2 regions of the Pseudovibrio sp. JE062 genome follow, and region 1 is predicted to be linked to the other one. Evidence: predicted binding sites of a transcription regulator. Region 1 holds the regulator's gene; the other holds the start of a gene.
The links. The regulator PhoB, encoded in region 1, activates phosphate uptake and scavenging genes when phosphate is short. The targets are predictions, from matches to a motif close to TGTCATNNANCTGTCAT.

Region 1 (10,638 bases):
GTAGAGCAGACCTTCAACGGTGAGGCTTGGATCGATGAGTTCGTCATCTTTCACGGTCTCAACCAGTGAGCGTGCTTCGACCCATGCGTCGTCTTCGTCGACCTGATGGGCTTCGTGCCCTTCTGGCGCGTCGCCTGGGTGGATGTCTGCCTGTCTCAGGCGATCCAGAGACTGTGGCAGGAACTGAACCATGATGCCGCCAGCAGCCCAGGAGTGCTCTGCGCCCCCTTCTTCTGCTTTGGTCAGCACTTCAGCAACGCCGAGGCGAACGAATGTCGGGATTTGTTCGGACTTCTGGAAGTACTCATGCGCAGCTTCTTCCAGAGTGGTGCCGTTCAGAACAACGATACCCTGGTAACGGCTAGTATGGGCGCCCTGATCGATGGTGAAGGCGAGATGGCCTTTGCCGAGCAGCTGGTCTGGCTTGAAGCCATCCTTGCTTGCGACTTCAGCAACCTTTGCCTCGTCAAACTGAGCCATGGCGCGCAGGCCGTCAGGCGCGTTGAAGTCTACCACCAGCATGGAGACTGCACCGTCTGTCTGGGCTTGCAGAGTCAGGCGACCTTCGAACTTGAGGGTACTGCCAAGCATGGATGTCAGGACAATTGCCTCTGACAGCAGCTTGTTTACTGGCGCAGGGTACTTGTGCCGCGCCAGCATTGAGTTCAGCACCGGCCCCATATTGATAACCCGACCGCGAACGTCCAGTGCTTCAACAGCAAATGGAACGACAGCGTCAACGCCGGCGGCGGTCGGTTGAGCAGGTGTATTTGTCATCTTGTTCTTTTATCCTTGCGCATATCTTCAACTGAAGACCGGACAACCACTTTTCAGCGATATGCACTATGCTTGCGCATATCGTTCTCTGAAAACCAGCAGCCACTTTTCAGCGATATGCTTTATCCTTGAGGCGATGCACCCATGCACCACGCCATAATGCCTTTTTGGGCGTGGAGTCGGTTTTCTGCCTCGTCGAATACCACAGAATGCGGGCCGTCGATCACCTCATTTGTCACTTCTTCCCCACGATGTGCAGGCAAGCAGTGCATAAACAGGGCTGAATCGTTGGCTTCACTCATCAGGCGTTCGTTCACCTGATAGGCAGCCAGCATGTTGTGACGGGTTTCAGCATCGCTGTCACCCATGGAAACCCAGCAGTCGGTGATAACACAATCACTGTTTTTAACAGCAGCAAACGGATCGTCTGTTACTGAAAGTTCAGCACCGGATGTATAGGCCTTTTCGATCCATTCAAGGGGTACTGTCAGCTCATTTGGTGCGGCAACGTTAATTTTGAAGTCAAATTTAGATGCCGCTTCGATCCAGGAATAAAGAACGTTGTTGCTGTCACCCACCCAGGAAACGGTTTTACCCTTAATGCTTCCGCGGTGTTCTTCGAAGGTCATGATGTCTGCCATGATCTGGCAAGGATGTGAAATCTTGGTCAAACCGTTGATGACAGGCACGGTCGCATATTCTGCCAGCTCTCTGACGGCATCATGGTCCAGCATACGGATCATGATCATGTCGACGAAGCGGGACAGGACGCGGGCGGTGTCCGGAATGGACTCGCCACGGCCAAGCTGCATTTCTGCACCGGTCAGCATCAGGGTTTCGCCGCCAAGCTCGCGCATGCCCACATCAAAGGAGATGCGGGTTCTGGTGGATGGCTGTTCGAAGACCATGGCCAGCACTTTGCCTGCCAGAGGCCCCTGCCCGCGATGAACACCATTGCGGGTGGATTTGATCTGCTTGGAGACATCCATGATGTGACGGAGTTCGTCACTAGAAAAATCACTGATATCGAGAAAGTGCTGTGGTTTTGTCAGTGTAGTCATTTGGCAGTCTCGGCAGTTTTCAGCTCGTTTTCCATGTCCGCAGCAGCGGCTTCAATTTTTTGGGCGAGCACGTCAATTTCTTCAGCGGTGATGGTCATTGGCGGCATAATGCGGAGCACGTTGTCTCCCGCACCAACCGGCAGCAAGCCATTGTTGCGCATGTGAACCAGCAGCTGGGTGTTTGGAACCTTACATTTGAGGCCAAGCATCAGGCCCTCGCCGCGCACCAGTTCAAACACGTCGCCGTGCTGATCTACGATGCAGGCCAGCTTTTGCTTCAGCATCAGGCCTTTTTCCTGAACAGCTTCGAGAAAGCCCGGCTCCAGGACGGTTTCCATAACAGCAGTGCCGACAGCCATTGCCAGCGGGTTGCCGCCGAATGTTGTGCCATGCACGCCCGGCACCATGCCGCTGGCCGCTTCATTGGTTGCGAGGAACGCCCCCATCGGGAAGCCACCGCCGATGCCTTTTGCGATCGCCATCAGGTCTGGTGCAACACCAGCCCATTCGTGGGCAAAGAGCTTGCCGGTACGACCAACGCCGGTCTGGATCTCGTCATAGATCAGCAGCAGGTCGTTTTCATCACAGATCTCACGCAAGCCCTTCAGGAAAGCTGGATCCATAGAGCGGATGCCGCCTTCGCCCTGAACTGGCTCCAGCATGATGGCTGCGGTTTCCGGGCCAACTATCTTTTTGACTGCTTCCAGATCGCCAGCCGGCACCTGATCAAAACCTTCTGGTGCTGGACCGAAGCCTTCCAGATACTTCTGCTGACCACCAGCAGCCAGAGCTGCCATGGTTCTGCCGTGGAACGCATTTTCAAAGGTGATAATGCGGTTCTTTTCCGGATTGCCCTTGGCAAAGTGGTAGCGACGCGCTGCCTTCATGGCACCTTCAGTCGCTTCCGTACCGGAGTTGGTAAAGAACACAACATCCGCAAAGGTGTTGTCTGTCAGCAGCTTTGCGAGCTTTTCACCCTCTGGAATGGTGTAGAGGTTGGTGACGTGCCACAGCTTTTCAGCCTGGCCTTTCAGCGCCTCAACGAGCTTTGGATGCGCATGACCCAAGCCGGAGACGGCGATACCCGAGGCACAATCCATGTATCGTCGACCATCAGCCGCATAAAGCCAGACACCTTCCCCACGCTCAAACGCCAGGTCTGAACGTGCATAAGTCTGCATTAGCGACGAAGTCGTCATTTCTCACTCCTCATGGATTGAGCACTCTGCTCAAAAATCTTGGTTGCTACAAAAACAAAAAACGCCATCTGGCGCTTCATTCAACACCCGAAGGTGTCCGGTTGTAAGGAAGGCGACATATAAACCGCGTTCCCTCAGGGCAGTCAATAACACGTATTGCCAGCAATACCTTACTCCTGTTCAGGAATGGGCAGCCGGCTTTTTGTGCTTCCTATCGGTGCATTCCGGTTGGTCTGCTACCTGAGGAAGGGCACATTGTGGCATTTTTAAATGGTGGAGTAGAGGTCTAATCCCCTCTTCACTGGCCAGTTTTTTTCCATATCTCTTAAGGTTTATTCAATACACCTCTAGCGTGTACCGCGTCATATGAAGGTGTCATTCGGCGAGTGCATCTGCACTGCAATTTGTAGTTTACTAGTGTTTTTTACTAGTTGTTTTTCAGTGGTAAATATATGTATTAAATATCAACGGGGTAACGCTATCAGCTCTTACTTTGTGTTGGAAAGAATGCGGTGGAACTTGGTTTAACAAACAGCTCCTATTCTTTAGATTGATAATCTTCTCCCACCACAAGAAGGCTGTTATAGGTAAGTAGTAGTACGGCAATTCTGGGGAAAACCAGAGTCTTCCCCACCTCAATTCTTTGAGGTTATTGCTCGTAGGAACGCCGATATAGTACTGTGCGATAAGAGTTATACACCATCTCGTAGTTACTGAACGCTGCAAGCACACACGCTCAGGTTAGCGGCAAATTCGGATACGTCCGAGCTGAGCGAATACTGTTTTGCGCGCCACTGAAGGAAGACGGGGGCCTTTAATGAGCTGGACAGCAGAACGTGTAGAGTTACTAACCAAGCTTTGGGCAGACGGGTTAAGCGCAAGCCAGATCGCTGGGGAGCTAGGCAATGTGACCCGAAATGCCGTAATTGGTAAGGTTCACCGGCTCGGGCTTTCAGGGCGTGCTAAATCAGGGGGCGGTGCAACCAAGACGAGAAAGGCAACTGCCCCAGCGGCAAGAACAGCTTCTCCAATTAAACCGACAGTGACCGAAGCGGTCGCAGCAGCAGCTCCCTCTCCTACTCCTCGACAAGTTCAGCCAACAGTGGCAGGCGCCAACGCTCTTAAAGTTGAGCCAATTGAAACGATCGAGACCGAAATCGCTCCCGTCCCAGTCGCAGAAATCTTTATTCCGGTTTCCGAACGCGCATCCATCCTGACATTGAACGAACGCACCTGTAAGTGGCCAATTGGCGATCCGGGTTCTGAAGACTTCTACTTCTGCGGTCGTCAGTCAGATGCAGGCACACCGTATTGCGCGCATCACCGCAGCATTGCCTATCAGCCAGTCAGCGACCGCCGCAACCGCCGCGCCAGCTAAAATAGACTGACAGCAAGCGTTATGAGCCGGGTCCAGTGCCCGGCTTTTTGCTGTCTGAGTGCCTGTTTTGTAACGACTATCCGCCTGTGACTGCGTTTAGTGCTTCTGAGCGCTGAAGGTTTGGCGGGTGACGTTGCCCCAGTACGGATCGTTGTAGCTGTCTTCCTGATAGTGGCCTGAGGTGTAGTCGTTCACCACAGCGCGCCAGAAGGCGGTGGCGTGGTCAGCGCCTTCAATCTGTTTGATTTGCCAGTTGCCGGGCATCTGATCAAACAGCGCGCTGGCAAACTGCAGGCCCAGCTTGTGTCGGCGGTAGTAAGGCACGACGTAGAACTCGCAGACTTCGAACCCCTCCTGCTCCTCCTGCTTGATGGCCGCCAGTCCTGCCGGGAGGTCGTTGCTGTACACCAGATAGCCGGTGATGTTGCCTTCCAGCAGCGTGTCCTTGGCGAACAGGCCGTTGGCGTCAGGCTGTTTGTGCGTGAGAGGCGAGAACTCTGCCTCGTAAGCCTGGCAGAGATTGTCGTAGATATGAGCGGTTGCTCTATCAACCGTCTTGATTTTCATTTGTTATCCGCATTGTTTTTAGTCTGCATCTCCGGATCAGAGATGCAGTTTCATAATGCGCATATAGCAGAAATCGATTACCCGACAGCAAACTGGTCGTTGAAAGCGTATCCGGCGCCGCGGACGGTGCGGATCGGGTCTTTCATGCGGCCCTTGTTGATGGCTTTGCGCAGGCGGCCCACATGGACGTCGACAGTGCGCTCATCCACGTAAACATCATGTCCCCACACACCGTCGAGCAGTTGCTCGCGGGAGTAGACGCGGCCCGGAGCACTCATGAGGAACTCCAGCAGGCGGAACTCGGTTGGGCCGAGGTGGATTTCACGGCCAGTTCTGCGTACGCGGTGGGTTTCACGGTCCAGCTCAATATCACCGGACTTGAGCATGGTGGAGACAACTTCCGGCAATGCACGGCGGAAGATCGCTCGCACGCGGGCCATAAGCTCCGGAATGGAGAAAGGTTTGACGACGTAATCATCCGCTCCGGTTGCCAGACCACGAATGCGTTCAGACTCTTCACCACGCGCTGTGAGCATGATGATTGGCATGCGTTCGGTTTCTGAACGTGCCCGCAGACGGCGGCAAAGCTCGATACCGGAGAGGCCGGGCAGCATCCAGTCCAGCAAGAGCAGGTCCGGCTGGCTTTCCTGCAGCAGGAGTTCTGCCTCATCTCCTCTTGCGCATACGTCGACATTGTAGCCTTCCGCTTCGAGATTGTATCTCAGCAGCAGGCTTAACGGTTCTTCGTCTTCTACAATCAGTATCTTAGGCATACCCTAGTGCTCTCTTTGCACCTTCTGTTGTAAAGCAGTTTACCGTCATCACTGTGCATGTAAACCACTTTAACCTTTTGTAGTTGCGTCTTTTCTTATCAGAAACGCGAAGCCGCCCTCTGATTTGACACATGAAGTGCCGCATAATGAACCCGGCACTCCAAACCTTGTTCAACGTGGTCGCCTTCCGGGCTTGCAGCTTCCCGGAGAGCGGCACGTCTCAGACAGCGCTGCTGTCTGCCAGTTCGTCCGTTTTTGGACGATCAGCCGGAAGCTGATTTCCGGAGATCATGTAGTAGATGTTCTCGGCAATGTTGGTCGCATGGTCACCGATGCGCTCAATGTTCTTTGCACAGAACAGCAGGTGGGCGCACATGGTGATAGAGCGTGGATCTTCCATCATGTAAGTGAGCAGCTGACGAAACAGACTGGTGTACAGCGCATCGACCTCATCATCGCGCAGATGTACGCGCTGGACGACTTCCAAATCACCGGAGGTGTAGGCATCCAGAACGGCTTTGAGCTGTTCCAGCGCCAGATCAGACATGTGCTCCACGCCGACAGCAAGCTGCTTGTTGTTGAACTCACTCTCAATTGCGAGCGTCCGCTTTGCAATGTTCTTGGCCATGTCGCCAACGCGCTCCAGATCGTTGGAGATGCGCATGGCGGCGATGATGTCGCGCAGATCGCTTGCCATCGGCTGGCGGCGTGCGATCACGGAGATGCACAGCTCTTCCAGCTCGGCCTGCATGTTGTCGAGGCGCCTGTCCGCCGCAATGGTGCGGGTTGCCAGCTCGCGGTCCTGTCGCAGCAGTGCGCTGACCGCATCATGTACCAGCGTTTCTGCGAGGCCGCCCATTTCGACGACACGACCGGCCAACTCTTTCAGTTCTTCATTGAAGGACGAGACGATATGATCTTTCATCGGATGATCTCCTTAGACCTCCTTGCCTATTATTTTTAACCGAAACGGCCAGTGATGTAATCCTGCGTGCGCTGGTCTTTGGGGTTGGTGAAGATGTCGTTGGTCAGCCCCTCTTCCACCAGTGTTCCCAAGTGGAAGAATGCAGTGCGCTGCGAAACACGCGCTGCCTGCTGCATGGAGTGGGTTACGATCACGATGGTGTAGTTCTGGCGCAGCTCGTCGATCAGCTCTTCCACTTTTGCGGTGGCGATCGGGTCAAGCGCAGAACATGGCTCATCCATCAGGATCACTTCCGGAGACACAGCGATTGCGCGCGCGATGCACAGGCGCTGCTGCTGACCACCGGAGAGTCCGGTTCCCGGCTCATCCAGACGGTCTTTCACTTCCTCAAACAGACCGGCGCGCTGCAGGGAGCTGGCGACGATCTCTTCCAGATCGGCCTTGCTTTGTGCCAGACCGTGAATGCGTGGGCCGTAAGCCACGTTCTCAAAGATGGACTTCGGGAACGGGTTCGGCTTCTGGAACACCATGCCAACGCGGGCACGCAGTTCCACTACATCAATGCGTGGGTCGTAGACGTCATCGTTGTCGAGAAGGATGTCACCTTCCACGCGGCAGATATCGATGGTGTCGTTCATGCGGTTGAGGCAGCGCAGGAAGGTGGACTTGCCGCAACCGGATGGACCGATCAGCGCGGTCACCTGATTTTTGCGCACATCCAGATCCACACCATGCAGGGCCTGCTTGTCGCCGTAAAACACTTTTACGTCACGGCCACGCATTTTGAGCGTTTCGCCTTCAGCTGATACGGCTGGTGGCGCGCTTATTGTTGTATCCATTGCACTCTCGGTGTCTGTGGTCATTTCCAATGCCATGATCTTGCCTTTCAAATCACCAGCGGCGCTCAAAACGTTTACGAAGGACGATTGCGATTGCATTCATCGAGATCAGGAAGCCGAGCAGCACCATGATCGCGGCAGAGGTTTTCTGCTGGAAGGCCGGTTCGGGGAAGTCTGCCCACATGAAGATCTGAACCGGCAGCACGGTCGACGGATCCACCGGGCTTGCCGGGATATCGACGATGAAAGCCACCATGCCGATCATGAGAAGCGGTGCGGTTTCGCCCAATGCCTGTGCCATGCCGATGATAGTTCCAGTCAATATACCCGGCATTGCCAGTGGCAGCACATGGTGGAACACGGCCTGCAAGCGGGAAGCTCCAACACCCAGTGCAGCTTCGCGGATGCTAGGCGGCACGGCCTGAAGGGCTGCGCGGGAGGCGATGATGATGGTTGGCAGCGTCATGAGCGCCAGCACCATACCGCCGACGACCGGCGCGGATCGCGGCAAGCCGAAGACGTTGAGGAACACTGCCAGACCAAGCAGACCGAAGACGATCGATGGCACGGCTGCCAGGTTGTTGATGTTCACCTCAATCAGGTGGGTCCAGCGGTTCTTAGGCGCGAACTCTTCCAGATAAATCGCAGCGGCCACACCAATCGGGAATGACAGAGACAAGGTAACGAGCATGGTCCAAAAGGAACCAACTGCTGCACCCCAGATACCGGCCATTTCAGGTTCACGGCTTGCACCGGACTTGAAGAAGATGGAGTTCCACTGGTTCTCGATGGTGCCTTTGGAGACCAGATAGTCCGTGTAGGCGATCTCTTTATCAGAGAACTTGCGGAAGCTTTCCGGTGTTTCCAGCTCTTCAATGCCCCATTGGCCAGCAGCGACGGCTGCATCGGAGCTGAGCGGGATGAAGGCGGTGCCGGTGACGCTGGTTGGCGTGACCTTTTCCGCTTTGATGGTGCCGCCATTCACGTTCACGAAGAAGCTTGGCATCTTGTTGTTGAGTGTGCCGCCATTTTCAATATTGGCAAGATGGCCCTGCAGAACAGCCAGTTCCGCCTTCCGGGTTTCCAGAGTTGCCTTGATTTTCTCGAGTGCTTCTCTGTTGCTCTCAACTTCAGAGGTCAGGCGCTGCACAACCAGCGGATCTTTTTCACTTTTCAGGCGGGTTTCGAGGCCTGTGATCTTGGTGTTGACGCTGACTTCAGAACGGCCGCGGGCTTCGATCTTGTCAGAAAGCAGTGTGACTTCGTTCTCGTAGTAAGACTTGAGAGCGGCGATAAGCGCACCGAACTCCGGTTTCTCGGCGGTGATGGTCACCTGCCCTTCGGTTCCGGAAACGGTGGCTGCGCTTGTTGTGGTGATCTCGTTTTTCTGCGTGATCAGGCCTTTGACATAAAGGTCTGCGAAATCTGAAAGCGGGATAGCGACTGGACCGGTTCCACCCAGCATGGAAGTGTCAGCGACCACCTGCTTTTGCAGGATGACGTTGGCGCCGGAGGACACCAGCGAGTACAGCACGCGGCGGTTTTTGCGGTCGGATGCAAATGGCAGTTCTGCCTTCAGACCATCGCGGATGATCTTGTTGTAGCTGGCGCCTGCCGGATTGGCTGGATCAACCTTTTCAGCACTCAGGTTCAGCGGCACGCTCACGTAGTTGTAGGTGAAGGCTGGCAGGCCAGTGCCGACAATTGTGAAGAGCAGCAGAACCAGAAAGGTTGCGGCCAATGCAATGGCACCGATGCCGTAAGCCTTGAAGCGCGCTTCCATGCTGTAGCGCTTTTTCAGGCGCTTGCGAGCTTCGTCTGTCGTATGGACGCCGGAAGGAATGCCTTTGACACGTCCGCCAATTGCGGAACCGGCAGTGTCCTGAGCGATATCAATCATACTGTTCCCTATATTTCTTCACGACGCGCAGAGCGAAGATGTTCAGAGCAAGTGTGATGCAGAAGAGGAGAAGACCGAGAGCAAACGCTGCGAGTGTTTTCGCGCTGTCGAACTCCTGGTCACCGACCAGCAAGGTGACGATTTGCACGGTCACGGTTGTTACTGCTTCCAGGGGATTCACTGTCATGTTGGCGGCCAAGCCTGCTGCCATCACCACGATCATGGTTTCGCCAATGGCGCGGGAGATGGCGAGGATCAGCGCCGAGACGATGCCCGGCAGAGCCGCTGGCAGAACCACACGGCGAATGGTTTCGGACTTGGTGGCACCAAGACCGGCAGAGCCATCACGCAGAGACTGAGGCACGGCGTTGATCACATCGTCAGACAGGGAGGAGACGAACGGGATGATCATGATGCCCATGACAAGGCCAGCGGCCAGTGCACTTTCTGAGCTGACTGACAGGCCGATGCTTTCGCCCCAGCCGCGGATGAATGGTGCCACGGTGAGCGCAGCGAAGAAGCCGTAGACCACTGTTGGGATACCAGCCAGAATTTCCAGAACTGGCTTTGCGATTGCGCGGACCGGAGTGCTTGCGTAGTCAGAGAGGTAAATCGCTGAGAGCAAGCCGATTGGTGCAGCCACAATGATCGCGATTGCTGTGATCAGCATGGTGCCGACCAGAAGCGGGATTGCGCCGAAGATCTTGGTATTGGCTTCGCCGTGTTCTGCACCAGCGCCTTCAAACGCGCTTTGCGGGCTCCAGTGGGTGCCGAAGACGAAGTCCAGAATTGGGATCTGGCGGAAGAACATCAGGCTTTCAAAGATCAGTGAGAGCACGATGCCGATGGTGGTGAAGATCGCAACAGCGGAACACAGGATCAGCAATCCCATGACGGTGCGCTCGACAAAATGGCGAGCCCGCATTGTGGGGCGAATAGCACGGTTGCCGTACCACAAGCCGCCAAGCACGAGGCCAACCATAAGAACTGTTTTGAGGACAAAGGAGGTTTGGGCGAGCGAGGCGAACACCTCAGCTGCTTGTTCCTTGCCCGCATCGGAGAAGGCAACAATGCCGCCGAATGCGATGGCGCGGGCATCGCGCAGGAATGCCTGAAGTTCTGGTTTGGACAGTCCTTCAATCACCTCGGCGTTGGCGCTGATGACCATCATATCCAGCATGCGCGGCTCTACGACTGCCCATGCAATCAGGAGCACAAA
Region 2 (10,638 bases), 110 kb from region 1:
CCGCGCCAACACGGAAGATGTTGTGATAGGAACCGATAACCCAGATGGACCCGTTTGGCTTCAGCACGCGGCGAACCGCAGTGAGCCATGCACGAGTGAACTCATCGTAAGCTTTAAAGCTGGAGAACTGATCCCAGTGATCATCGCAGGCATCTACCTTTGAATGATCAGGTCTGTGCAGATCTCCGCCCAGCTGTAGGTTGTAAGGGGGATCGGCAAAAACCACATCCACGCTGTTGTCTGGAAGCTTGTTCAAAGCCTCGACACAGTCACCCTTAATAATCGTATCAAGCCACTCTGGCTTGGTGGAAGTATGGGGTGTCATCAGGGACACCCCTTCTTTACGCTTTACTCTCATTGCGACGCAGCACCTCACGCAATTTCTGAGTGCTATGGTTACCGGATATGGTAAACCACTGGTTAACGGTGGATATCTTTTATTCTTTTAGAATCAACGCTTTATTTACAGATTCGAATATTTGTCTCGAAGTTAACTCCCATTAATATTCGGTCGCGGATTCCCTTGGGGTAGAGGTTTATGAGGAGTTAAAATGGCGAAAATGGAGAGCTAAAATATTTTTTTGAGAGTCAAGCTTTTTTGCTGACTAAAACGAACAAGGTAAACGCACTGCGGGGACAGCGGGCAAATCGGTTAATCAGTATGGCAGAGCTCCCGTAACGGACAGCACAAAAAGAAAGCGCGCCATAATAGACGCGCTTCCCAAATTGCAAATCAGTGTGAGGAGAGGGGCTTACTCAATCCCCATGCAGTTGGCGTAGAAGGTCACAGTTGCTGGCCAGTCAGAGAACACACCGCTCACCTTCACATCCTGCGCCAGCACATCCAGCAGCTCGTAAACGCTGCCTTCGCTGGTGATCGCATCATTGATGCTGCGGTAATACCAGCCACCTTTATTGTGAGAGATGAGGCCGGAGCGCTCCAGAGTCCAGGCGAAGATCTTGATGCCAGCCTCATTGGCAGCCTTCGCATAAGCGGAAGGAACAATCTTCCCATCATCCAGAGTAACAAGCATCCAGAGAGGAGGAGAGATGTAGTTGACGCCCATCTCCTTCAGCTCAGCCATGGATGGCTTGAAGCTGGTTGGATCGGACGTATCAAAGCCCTGCATGCGGAAGCGCCCATCAAGGAACACCGCCTGCTTGCCATACTCTGGCTCATTCTTGATCCAGTAAAGCACATCATCAAGGAAGAAGGACTGAGGGTACACGTCAGAGGCTGGAACACCAGCTGCCTTGTACTCATCAATCAGCTTTTGGGCGTAATCTTCCTGACTAAACCCATCAAATGGCATCTTAACGCTCGGGCGCTTCAGCTCCGGCGTAAACTTGGCACCTTGAGCCTTGAACAGCTCGATGGATTGAGCATGGGTCATCAAAGTCCCGCCAGCACCAGCAGCTGCATAGAGGTCAGTGCGCCAGTCTGCTGTGCCCTTCAGGAAGTCCTCGACTGTTGTGGCGGTTGGATCAGAGGCATCCATCTTGCCCTTCAGGCCTTCAAACTCAGCCAGAGTGATCTCTGAGGTCCTACACTCAGCAGTCGCTTTCTCACCACCCGCAGCCGCCGTGAATGGCGTGACACAGGTGCCTGCCAGATCTGTTGCCAGAATATTTGTGGTGGTTGCCAGATCGTTCTGGGAGTGACGGCAAACCAGCTGCTTGTCTTTGGTAAAGGTAACATCACATTCCTGCACACCAGCGCCCATCACTGCAGCTGCTTGATAGGACTCTAAAGTATGCTCTGGAAACTGCAGCGGCGCACCGCGGTGGCCAATGGAGAAGTTGGAGGTGGTGGCAGGGTTGCCAATACAAGCCCGCAGTTTTTCCTTCAGCGGGCTCTCCTGCATCTGCTCAACGAGAAAAGCAGGGCGAGGGCCCAGCTGTGCAGCCTGCGCGCTTGCAGTAAAACAAGCGCCTGCCATCAGCCCAAGCGTGGCGGTTCGAACAAAGTGCATAAAAAAGATCCCTCCCGATCATTGAATGCTTTTGTGGTGTGGTGCTGAAAAGAGCGTTGCACTCTTCCTCTGAAATCACACCTTTTAATTGGGATGTAGTTTTACAGAATAAACTGAAGGAGATAAGGGTAAATATGTAGTCAGATATTGCAATTCTGTGCGCAGAACTGGATCTGACGCTGCGTGAAAATATCCTCACTCACTAAAAAATAAATCATATTTGTCTGCGGATTGTCTTGACCCTGTCGTAAACATCCCTCAGATATATAGTGACACGAAAGAGGAGAAACCGAACGTGTCGACTATATCCGATAGCGACGTTGTGATGGAAACCCGTTCCATCCGCACGCCTGAAACAATTCCCCCACGATCCTTTAAAGATGCCGCTGAAGCAGTTGAGCACCTGATCTTCCTGTTTGATCGGGCAACAGACTTTTTGCGCGAGAATTTTAAGTCTGCCGCTCAGGGCAGCATGCCGACAAACCGGGTCAGAGCTTTTTATCCGGAACTTCGTTTTGAAATGTCCAGCCACATCCGCGTGGACACTCGTTTGTCCTATGGATTTGTAGCAAGACCTGGCAAATACAAAACCACAATCACCCGGCCTGATTTGTTCAGACACTATCTGGAACATCAGATTGATCTGCTGATCAAGAACCACGGCCTAGAAGTCGAGATCGCTGAGAGTGATCAGCCAATCCCGCTGCACTTCGCATTCTATGATGGCGCCCACGTTGAAGGCGCTCTGCCTGACAGCGCAGAACGTACACTGCGTGATGTGTTTGATGTGCCGGATCTGGCGGTTATGGATGATGCCATCTCAAACGGCACTTACCGTGCTAAAGATGGCTTTGAGCCCCTGGCCCCGTTCACCGCGCCACGCGTAGATTACTCCCTGCATCGTTTGCAGCACTACACCGCAACGGCACCGCGCTACTTCCAGAACTTCGTGCTCTTCACAAACTATCAGTTCTACATTGATGGCTTTGCGCAGATGGCGAAGGAGCTGATCAACGATCCAAATAGCGGCTACGTTGCCTTTGTCGAGCCGGGCAATCTCATCACCTATGCTGGTGATAAAGAGCCACGTGAAGGTGTGGCACCTCCACGCTTGCCGCAGATGCCAGCCTATCACCTGCTGCGGGAAGATAACTCCGGTATCACTATGGTGAACATCGGTGTCGGTCCATCGAATGCGAAAACCATCACCGACCACATCGCGGTGCTTCGCCCACACGCCTGGTTGATGCTAGGTCACTGCGCTGGGCTCAGAAGCAGCCAGCAGCTCGGTGATTATGTGCTGGCACATGGTTACGTTCGCGAAGACAAGGTGCTCGACGCTGACTTGCCAACATGGGTTCCGATCCCACCACTGGCAGAAGTGCAGGTCGCACTGGAAGATGCAGTTGAGAAAACCACCGGCTACAGCGGGTATGACCTGAAGCGCGTCATGCGCACAGGCACCGTTGCCTCCATCGATAACCGCAACTGGGAACTGCGGGACCACCGCGAGCCTGTGCAGCGGTTCTCTCAGTCCCGCGCCATCGCGTTGGATATGGAGTCCGCAACCATAGCCGCCAACGGTTTCCGCTTCCGTGTTCCATACGGAACTTTGCTCTGCGTCTCAGACAAGCCACTGCATGGTGAGCTGAAACTGCCGGGTATGGCGACAGACTTCTACCGCAAACAGGTGGATCAGCATCTGGAAATCGGCGTGAAGACCATGGAGATCCTGAGGGAGATGCCACTAGAGCGCCTCCACTCTCGAAAACTCCGCAGCTTCATGGAAACCGCTTTCCAATAAGCACCATTTGGCAGCAACAAGAACAAGAAAAGCCGGGCCTCGACCCGGCTTTTTGCTGTAAAGAAGCGTTTGTTGCCCCTGAGGTCGTTTCTCCACTCTAGCTAATCAGATTGCTGACTTGGCCTCATATGTCCAGGCGCGATAACCTATGCCGATCTTACCAATCTAATTTTCAGTAGATTTCAATTCATCCTATCAAACAGCTGAGTGAGACTAATTATGCCTTTTAACAAGATCCACGTACCCAAAGCACTGCCTACCCAAATGTGTCGCTCAATCAGCGAGCAGCTGCATGAAAGTCTGGTGGCTACATGCGGTGTTAATCCCAGCGATGACTTCACTTTGGTTTCTCGATACGAACCTGAAGATATGATGTTTCACCCGACTTTCCTCGGAAACAGAGACCCCAAAGCAACCATCGTGATTGAGATCGCATTGCTAGGCGGGCGCTCTGATGAGCAGAAGGAACACCTTTACAAAGACATGCGCCAACGTCTTTCGAACATTGGCTTTGAGCCCGACAACTCCATCATGTTCTTGATCGAAAACAACTCGATTGATTGGTCTTTCAGTGGAGCTGGTTCCGTAAAAACAGTGCTGGGACTGTAAAGCCAATTAGCTGTACTTTCCGGCTAACTTGTTTTGGTCAATGCCTTCCTAAATCAACCCACCCGCCTTCAGCGCTTTCTTCATCACCGTTGGCAGAGCTTCGCCTTCAAGCTCATCGGGAGCAGACCACCAGTAGCCTTCTGGCTCTGCGTAGTTCGCTGGAGCCTCCGCCTGCCAGACACTCATTTCCAGATGGAAGTGCGTGAAGGTGTGCTTCACATCTTTTGCTGTCCGCACCCACTCCGCATGAATGGGGGCGGCTGTCAGATCTTCCAGCGCAGCGTCATCGGACCAGTGTGTGGTGATTGGCTCACTCATCCCGGCAAGCAGGCCTTTGTCCTCTCGCTTGCGGAGCAGAATGCGTCCTTTATCATCTCTCAGAAGGAAAGCCATGCCCCGCCGTGTCGGCTTCACCTTCTTCGGCGCTTTGCGGGGCAGCGTGTCTGCAATGCCTTGCTTGCGGCCTTCGCAAACTTCCATCCATGGACAGATGCCACAGGCCGGTGATTTGGGAGTACAGATGGTGGCGCCCAGATCCATCATGGCCTGTGCAAAGTCGCCGGGGCGGTCATGGGGCGTCACCTCAGCCATCAGCGGCTTCACTTCAGCCTTGAGGGCAGGGAGCTCTGTCAGCAACGCATGGCGGCGCGAAAGCACCCGCTCCACGTTGCCATCCACCACGGCTGCATGCCGTCCAAACGCAATGGTAGAGATCGCCGCAGCGGTGTAAGGACCCACGCCAGGCAGCTTCAAAAGCCGCTCTTCCTCCTCGGGAAAACGTCCATTGTGATGCAATTGGACATATTTTGCACACTTATACAGATTTCTTGCACGGGAATAATAACCAAGCCCAGCCCATGCTTTCAGGATATCTTCCTCCTCCGCATTGGCCATATCTGCAAGTGTTGGCCATGTCTTTATGAAGAGTTCGAAGTAACTTTTTACCGCCGCGACAGTAGTCTGCTGAAGCATGATTTCGGAGAGCCAGACGTGGTAAGGGTCTGGTTTTACACCGGAAAGTATATCAGCAGGGGCTGTTCGCCATGGCAGTTGGCGAGAATTTCTGTCATACCAGTAAAGAAGAACTAGATTATCTTGCATGGTTTTGTGGGTTAACCTTGGTTTTGATCCCTAAATAATTGGGGTTCCCTTGGTAATTCATGGTACCGCGAAAAACGGGACTAAATTAAAACTAATATAAAGCAATGGTCATATATGTGCCTTAATCTAATGGCGTGATGAAGACGATGAAAGCAACTGCGCAAAATCGGGTTCCCAAAAGATCGAGTCATCAGCTAAACGAGCTGATCGGTAAGACGATGCACCCTGTCGCGCGCAAACGCGGATTTGCCAGTGCTGATCTTCTCGCCGCTTGGCCCGAACTTGTCGGCAAGCAGTATCACGGAAAGGTACAGCCCGGTAGGCTTGTCTGGCCAAGAACCAAAAGCTCCGATGGTGAGCCGGTCGCCGAACCTGCAACCCTTCTTGTTCATGCTGATGGTCCCACTGCTTTGTTCTTCACCCATGAAGCGCCGCAACTGCGTGATCGTATAAATGCCTTTTTGGGCTGGAATGCGGTTGGCCGCATCAAGGTTGTGCAACGCCCAGCTCTCAGAACCAAGAAGATCACGCCCAAGCCATTGCGCAAACTCTCCGAGATCGAAAACCGCCGCATTGAGCAAAAGGTGGCGCATGTTTCCGATGAGCGTTTGAAGAACGCGCTAGAGAAGCTTGGCAAGAACCTCATTGCCCGCACACCTGCAGGCAACTCCTGATCCCTCAGCACATCTTCTATACGTTGGAAAGTGATTACTGGCTCACTACCAGATCATGACCCTTGGCTGTGTAACCCAGCAACAGGTCAGGGCGCTCCATCAAAAGATAGGCCGTGGTGGTTTCCTGCGCATTACGCAGCTCAATGGTGTCCCCATTCACCGCCCAGGCTGTCACACTGCTCAATTCTTCATTGGAACAACCGCTTGTCGCCGCCAGTCCTGAAGGCAGGCCATGGGCTGCCGCAGAAGGGGACGCTACAGCGCCCGCAGCGGATTTGCTAAACTGCACACGACACGGCGCAACGCTGTTTCCGTTGCCTTCGCTCACCACCCAGTTTGTAGAGGTAAGCGCGCCCAGATCTGCTGTGCCCGTATAGATAATGTTTTGTGCTGCAGGTATAGCTGTTGTTTCAATCGTCGTTTCTTGAGTAGTTGTAGGTATAGCTTCGACGAAATCTTCAGATACAGAGGCTTGGCAGGCTATCAGTGGAGTGCTGAGAAGCATTAAGGTAGTCAAGCGCTTCATGGTGTATCCGTATATCTTGTTAGTGAGTTTGGTAAATCTTTAATAACTCATTAATGAGGCAAAAACAAAACAACGCGAAAAATTATTGTTGTTTTCCATGCATAAATTCTGTGGGTATGTATTAGCAGTGCAAATTTAATCATGGCAGATATCTGGAGGCAGATTTCGCCAGTTTGCCGCGAAACAGCGGAAGTCCTTTGTTTTAAACGAAGAAAATCGATTTCTCCCCTGACGCATACGTCAAACTGGCTGCCTTACCAAAAATTAATATGACTACTCAGGATATTCAGTAGCTTCTGACAAGTATTTGCCATAGTTTCCTGAAAACCAATTGTTGCTGAAAAGCGAGTTGTGGGCAGGTGCCGCAAACGGCAGGTGTTCACCAGCTTGTGATCAGAGGTCTAAGGGCAGGAGAGGTTATACTCGCACCCGGCCTCTGGCTACCACTGCGATAAAACGTGGTGGGTTAGTAGACAGGGCAACACATAGATAACTTGGGATAGGAAAACGTGACACTCTCTCGCCGTAAGTTTCTCGAGCGCACCAGCGCTCTGACAGCAGCTTCTCTCGCATTTGCCGCTATGCCAACTGTTGCCTCTGCACAGAGCTACTCTGAATCAGACCTGAACCAGGTTGGCCCACTGGGCGAGAAAGTTATTGGCAGCCCGGACGCGCCAGTCACCATCATCGAGTACGCTTCTCTGACCTGTGGTCACTGTGCGAACTTCCACAACACCACATATAAAGAGCTGAAGAAGAAATACATCGACACCGGCAAGGTGCGTTTCATCTTCCGTGAATTCCCGCTGGATACAGTCGCTGCAGCTGGCTTTATGCTTGCGCGCTGTGCGCCGGAAGACAAATACTTCGACATTATGACCCTGATGTTCGAACAGCAGCGCAATTGGGCATTCACCAATGATCCGTACTCCGCCCTGTTGAATATGGGTAAGCAGATCGGTTTCACTGAAGATGCTGTAAAGGCTTGCTTGACGAATCAGGAAATACTAGACGGAGTAACCAAGGTTCGTGACTACGGTTCAGAGAAGCTGGGCGTAGATTCAACACCGACCTTCTTTATCAACGGTGAGAAAGTAAGCGGAGCACTCTCTATTGAGGAGTTCAGCAAGTACGTGGATAAGAATCTGTAAGCAAAGCGGGCAGCCCTCAGGGCTGAACAACCTGCTCGCAGATCTATGCGCGTATGATCGCTTACACCCTGTTGTAAGAGTAGGGGGCGCTCTGTGAAGTTCCAGCGCCTCCGCGTCCTTGGGTTCAAATCCTTTGTCGAGCCCATGGAGTTTGTCATTGAAGACGGCCTGACAGGCATTGTCGGGCCCAATGGCTGCGGTAAATCCAATCTCGTTGAAGCGCTGCGCTGGGTTATGGGAGAAAACTCCTATAAAAACATGCGCGCCTCCGGAATGGATGACGTGATCTTCTCCGGCTCTCTCAACCGCCCGGCACGAAACACCGCAGAAGTCACCCTGTTCCTCGACAATTCTGACCGAACAGCCCCATCCGGCTATAATGACAGTGACACGCTGGAGGTCACCCGCCGCATTGAGCGTGAAGCTGGTTCTGTCTACAAAATCAACGGCAAGGACGCCCGCGCCCGCGATGTGCAGCTGCTTTTTGCAGATGCTTCCACTGGTGCACGCTCCCCAGCCATGGTGCGACAGGGCCAGATCGGCGAGCTGATCTCATCCAAGCCAACCTCACGGCGCAAGATCCTGGAAGAAGCCGCTGGCATCTCCGGTCTGCACAGCCGCCGCAAAGAAGCAGAGATCCGTCTGCGCGCTGCTGAAACCAACCTGGAACGCCTGGAAGATGTGGTCGTACAGATTGAAGGGCAGCTCGACGGCCTGAAGCGTCAGGCCCGGCAGGCCACCCGTTATCGCAACCTGTCCTCCGAGATCCGTAAAGCAGAAGCGACCATCCTGTACCTGCGCTGGCATGAGGCCACGGCAGCACTGGATGCCGCTCGCAAGCAGTATGCTGAAGCGGAAATCGGAATGCGCGATATTGCCGGCCTGCAAGCCTCCACCGCCAAAGAACAGGCACTGGCCGCCCACGAAATCCCCAAGCTGCGTGAAGCCGCAGGCGGCGCCGCTGCCGCGCTCCAGCATCTCATCATCGCCAAGAACGATCTGGAATCTGAAGACCGCCGCATCAAGGAAAAGCTGGTCGACCTTCAGGCCCGCCTTGCTCAGATGGAGCAGGACATCGAACGCGAAGCCCAGCTCGCCAGCGAAAACGCCAGCCATCTGGAAGAGCTGGAAGAGGAAAAGCAGGAGCTGCTTGAAGCTGCTGAGACTATGGATGAGCGTGCTGCAGAAGCGGAAGAGCTGGTCCTGATCGCGGAAGATAATCTCGATGCCAGCGAGATGAAGCACTCGCGCATCACGCAGGACCACGCCAGTCTCCTCGCCAAGCACACGCAGCTGGAAAACCAGATCTCCGGCATCCGCCAGAAAACCGCACGCTTTAAAGAAGAGGCAGACCGCTTCAAAGGTCAGCTGGAAGCAGTCGAGGCAGATATCAAAGCCGCCAGCGGCCCAAGCGACAAACGCGAAGAGCTGGAAATGGCTCTGGAAGAGCTGGCCGAGGCGGAAGAAAGTGCTGTTGAAGCGGAAGAGCTTCTGGCAACAGCCCGCGAGACAGAGAACAACTGCCGCAACCCATTAAATGAAGCGCATTCAGCTCTCTCCAGATATGAGACGGAAGCCAAAACCCTTCAGGCCGTCCTGTCCGCTGGTCAAAGTGGCGATTGGACACCCGCCGTAGATAAGATGAGCGTCAGCCCAGGCTGGGAAACTGCGCTGGGAGCTGCACTGGGCGAAGACCTTGATGCGGCAATGGAAGATGCTGCGCCGGTTCATTGGAGCCTCAACGCAAAACAGGACAGCGACCCAAGCCTGCCTGCTGGAGCTGAACCACTCTCTGCTTATGTGGAAGCCCCGCAGGAACTGTCTCGCCGATTGGCTCAGGTCGGTCTCGTCGATGCTGAACACGGCTCAGCTTTGATGAAGCAGCTCAAAGTCGGCCAAAGGCTGGTGAGCAAGCAGGGCGACCTCTGGCGCTGGGATGGCTTGATCGTTGCAGCAGACGCCCCAACCCCAGCCGCACAGCGCCTCGCCCAAAGAAACCGCCTTGCCGAACTGGAAGATCTGGTGGAGCAGACACGGGATCTGGTGGAAGAGAAAAAGTCGGCTCTGGAAGAAGCAGCCGAACAACGCCGTCGGGCCGAAGTCGCCGAGCAGGACATGCGCCAGAAATTGCGATTGGAGCAGTCCCGCATCGTCGCTTTGCGTGAAGAGTTGGCCGCTGCTGAGCGTGCTCTGACAGAACTCTCCGTGCGCAAAACAACGCTGGAAGAGCAGCTCCGCCGCGCCAACGAAGATTACGAAGAGACTGCTGCTTCCCTCGAAGAGGCCGAAAGCGCGCTCGACGAGCTGCAGGACATTGAAGGTATTTCCGCCGAGCTGGAAAACGCTTCCAAAGACGTCTCCAACTGCCGCAGCAAACTGGCTGAAGCCAAAGGCGCAACCGATGCCCTGAAACGGGAAGGGGAGCTGCGCGCCAAGCGTCTGGAAACAATTGAGCGCGACCGCCAGAACTGGGTCCAGCGGGCTCAGAACGCGGACAAGCAAATCTCCGTTCTCCGTCAACGCCGCGATGATGCCGCCGAAGAACGCCTCATCCTGCTGGAAAGCCCGGAAGAGATCGAGCTCAAGCGTCAGGATCTGCTGAGCAATCTGGCAACAGCAGACGATGCCCGCAAGGCCGCCGACGACAAACTGGCTGAAGGCGAAAAGCGCCAACTGATCGCGGATCAAAAAGCCCGCGAAGCCATGGAAGGCCTCTCCGGTGCCCGCGAACGAAAAATCCGTGCGGAGGAACGCCTCGAAGCTGCCAAAGAACGCCGCGCTGAAATCGAGCGCCGCGTGG

Region 2: PJE062_RS14470 (glycerophosphodiester phosphodiesterase family protein) is a predicted target of PhoB. The motif match lies at 2,206-2,222, and genes of this name have one in related genera.

Annotation. Positions count from the first base shown of each region.
Region 1 is NZ_DS996809.1:325,967-336,604, forward strand. Features, by position in the region: gene PJE062_RS13920 (Hsp33 family molecular chaperone) at 1-777, opposite strand, end outside; gene argF (ornithine carbamoyltransferase) at 900-1,838, opposite strand; gene PJE062_RS13930 (aspartate aminotransferase family protein) at 1,835-3,037, opposite strand; gene PJE062_RS13935 (GcrA family cell cycle regulator) at 3,855-4,415, shown strand; gene PJE062_RS13940 (GNAT family N-acetyltransferase) at 4,512-4,982, opposite strand; gene phoB (phosphate regulon transcriptional regulator PhoB) at 5,060-5,755, opposite strand; gene phoU (phosphate signaling complex protein PhoU) at 5,976-6,680, opposite strand; gene pstB (phosphate ABC transporter ATP-binding protein PstB) at 6,716-7,519, opposite strand; gene pstA (phosphate ABC transporter permease PstA) at 7,572-9,419, opposite strand; gene pstC (phosphate ABC transporter permease subunit PstC) at 9,412-10,638, opposite strand, start outside.
Region 2 is NZ_DS996809.1:434,751-445,388, reverse strand. Features, by position in the region: gene PJE062_RS14475 (site-specific DNA-methyltransferase) at 1-325, opposite strand, end outside; gene PJE062_RS14470 (glycerophosphodiester phosphodiesterase family protein) at 753-1,973, opposite strand; gene PJE062_RS14465 (AMP nucleosidase) at 2,299-3,777, shown strand; gene PJE062_RS14460 (tautomerase family protein) at 3,997-4,386, shown strand; gene mutY (A/G-specific adenine glycosylase) at 4,435-5,487, opposite strand; gene PJE062_RS14450 (DUF721 domain-containing protein) at 5,625-6,161, shown strand; gene PJE062_RS14445 (hypothetical protein) at 6,196-6,687, opposite strand; gene PJE062_RS14440 (DsbA family protein) at 7,197-7,838, shown strand; gene smc (chromosome segregation protein SMC) at 7,932-10,638, shown strand, end outside.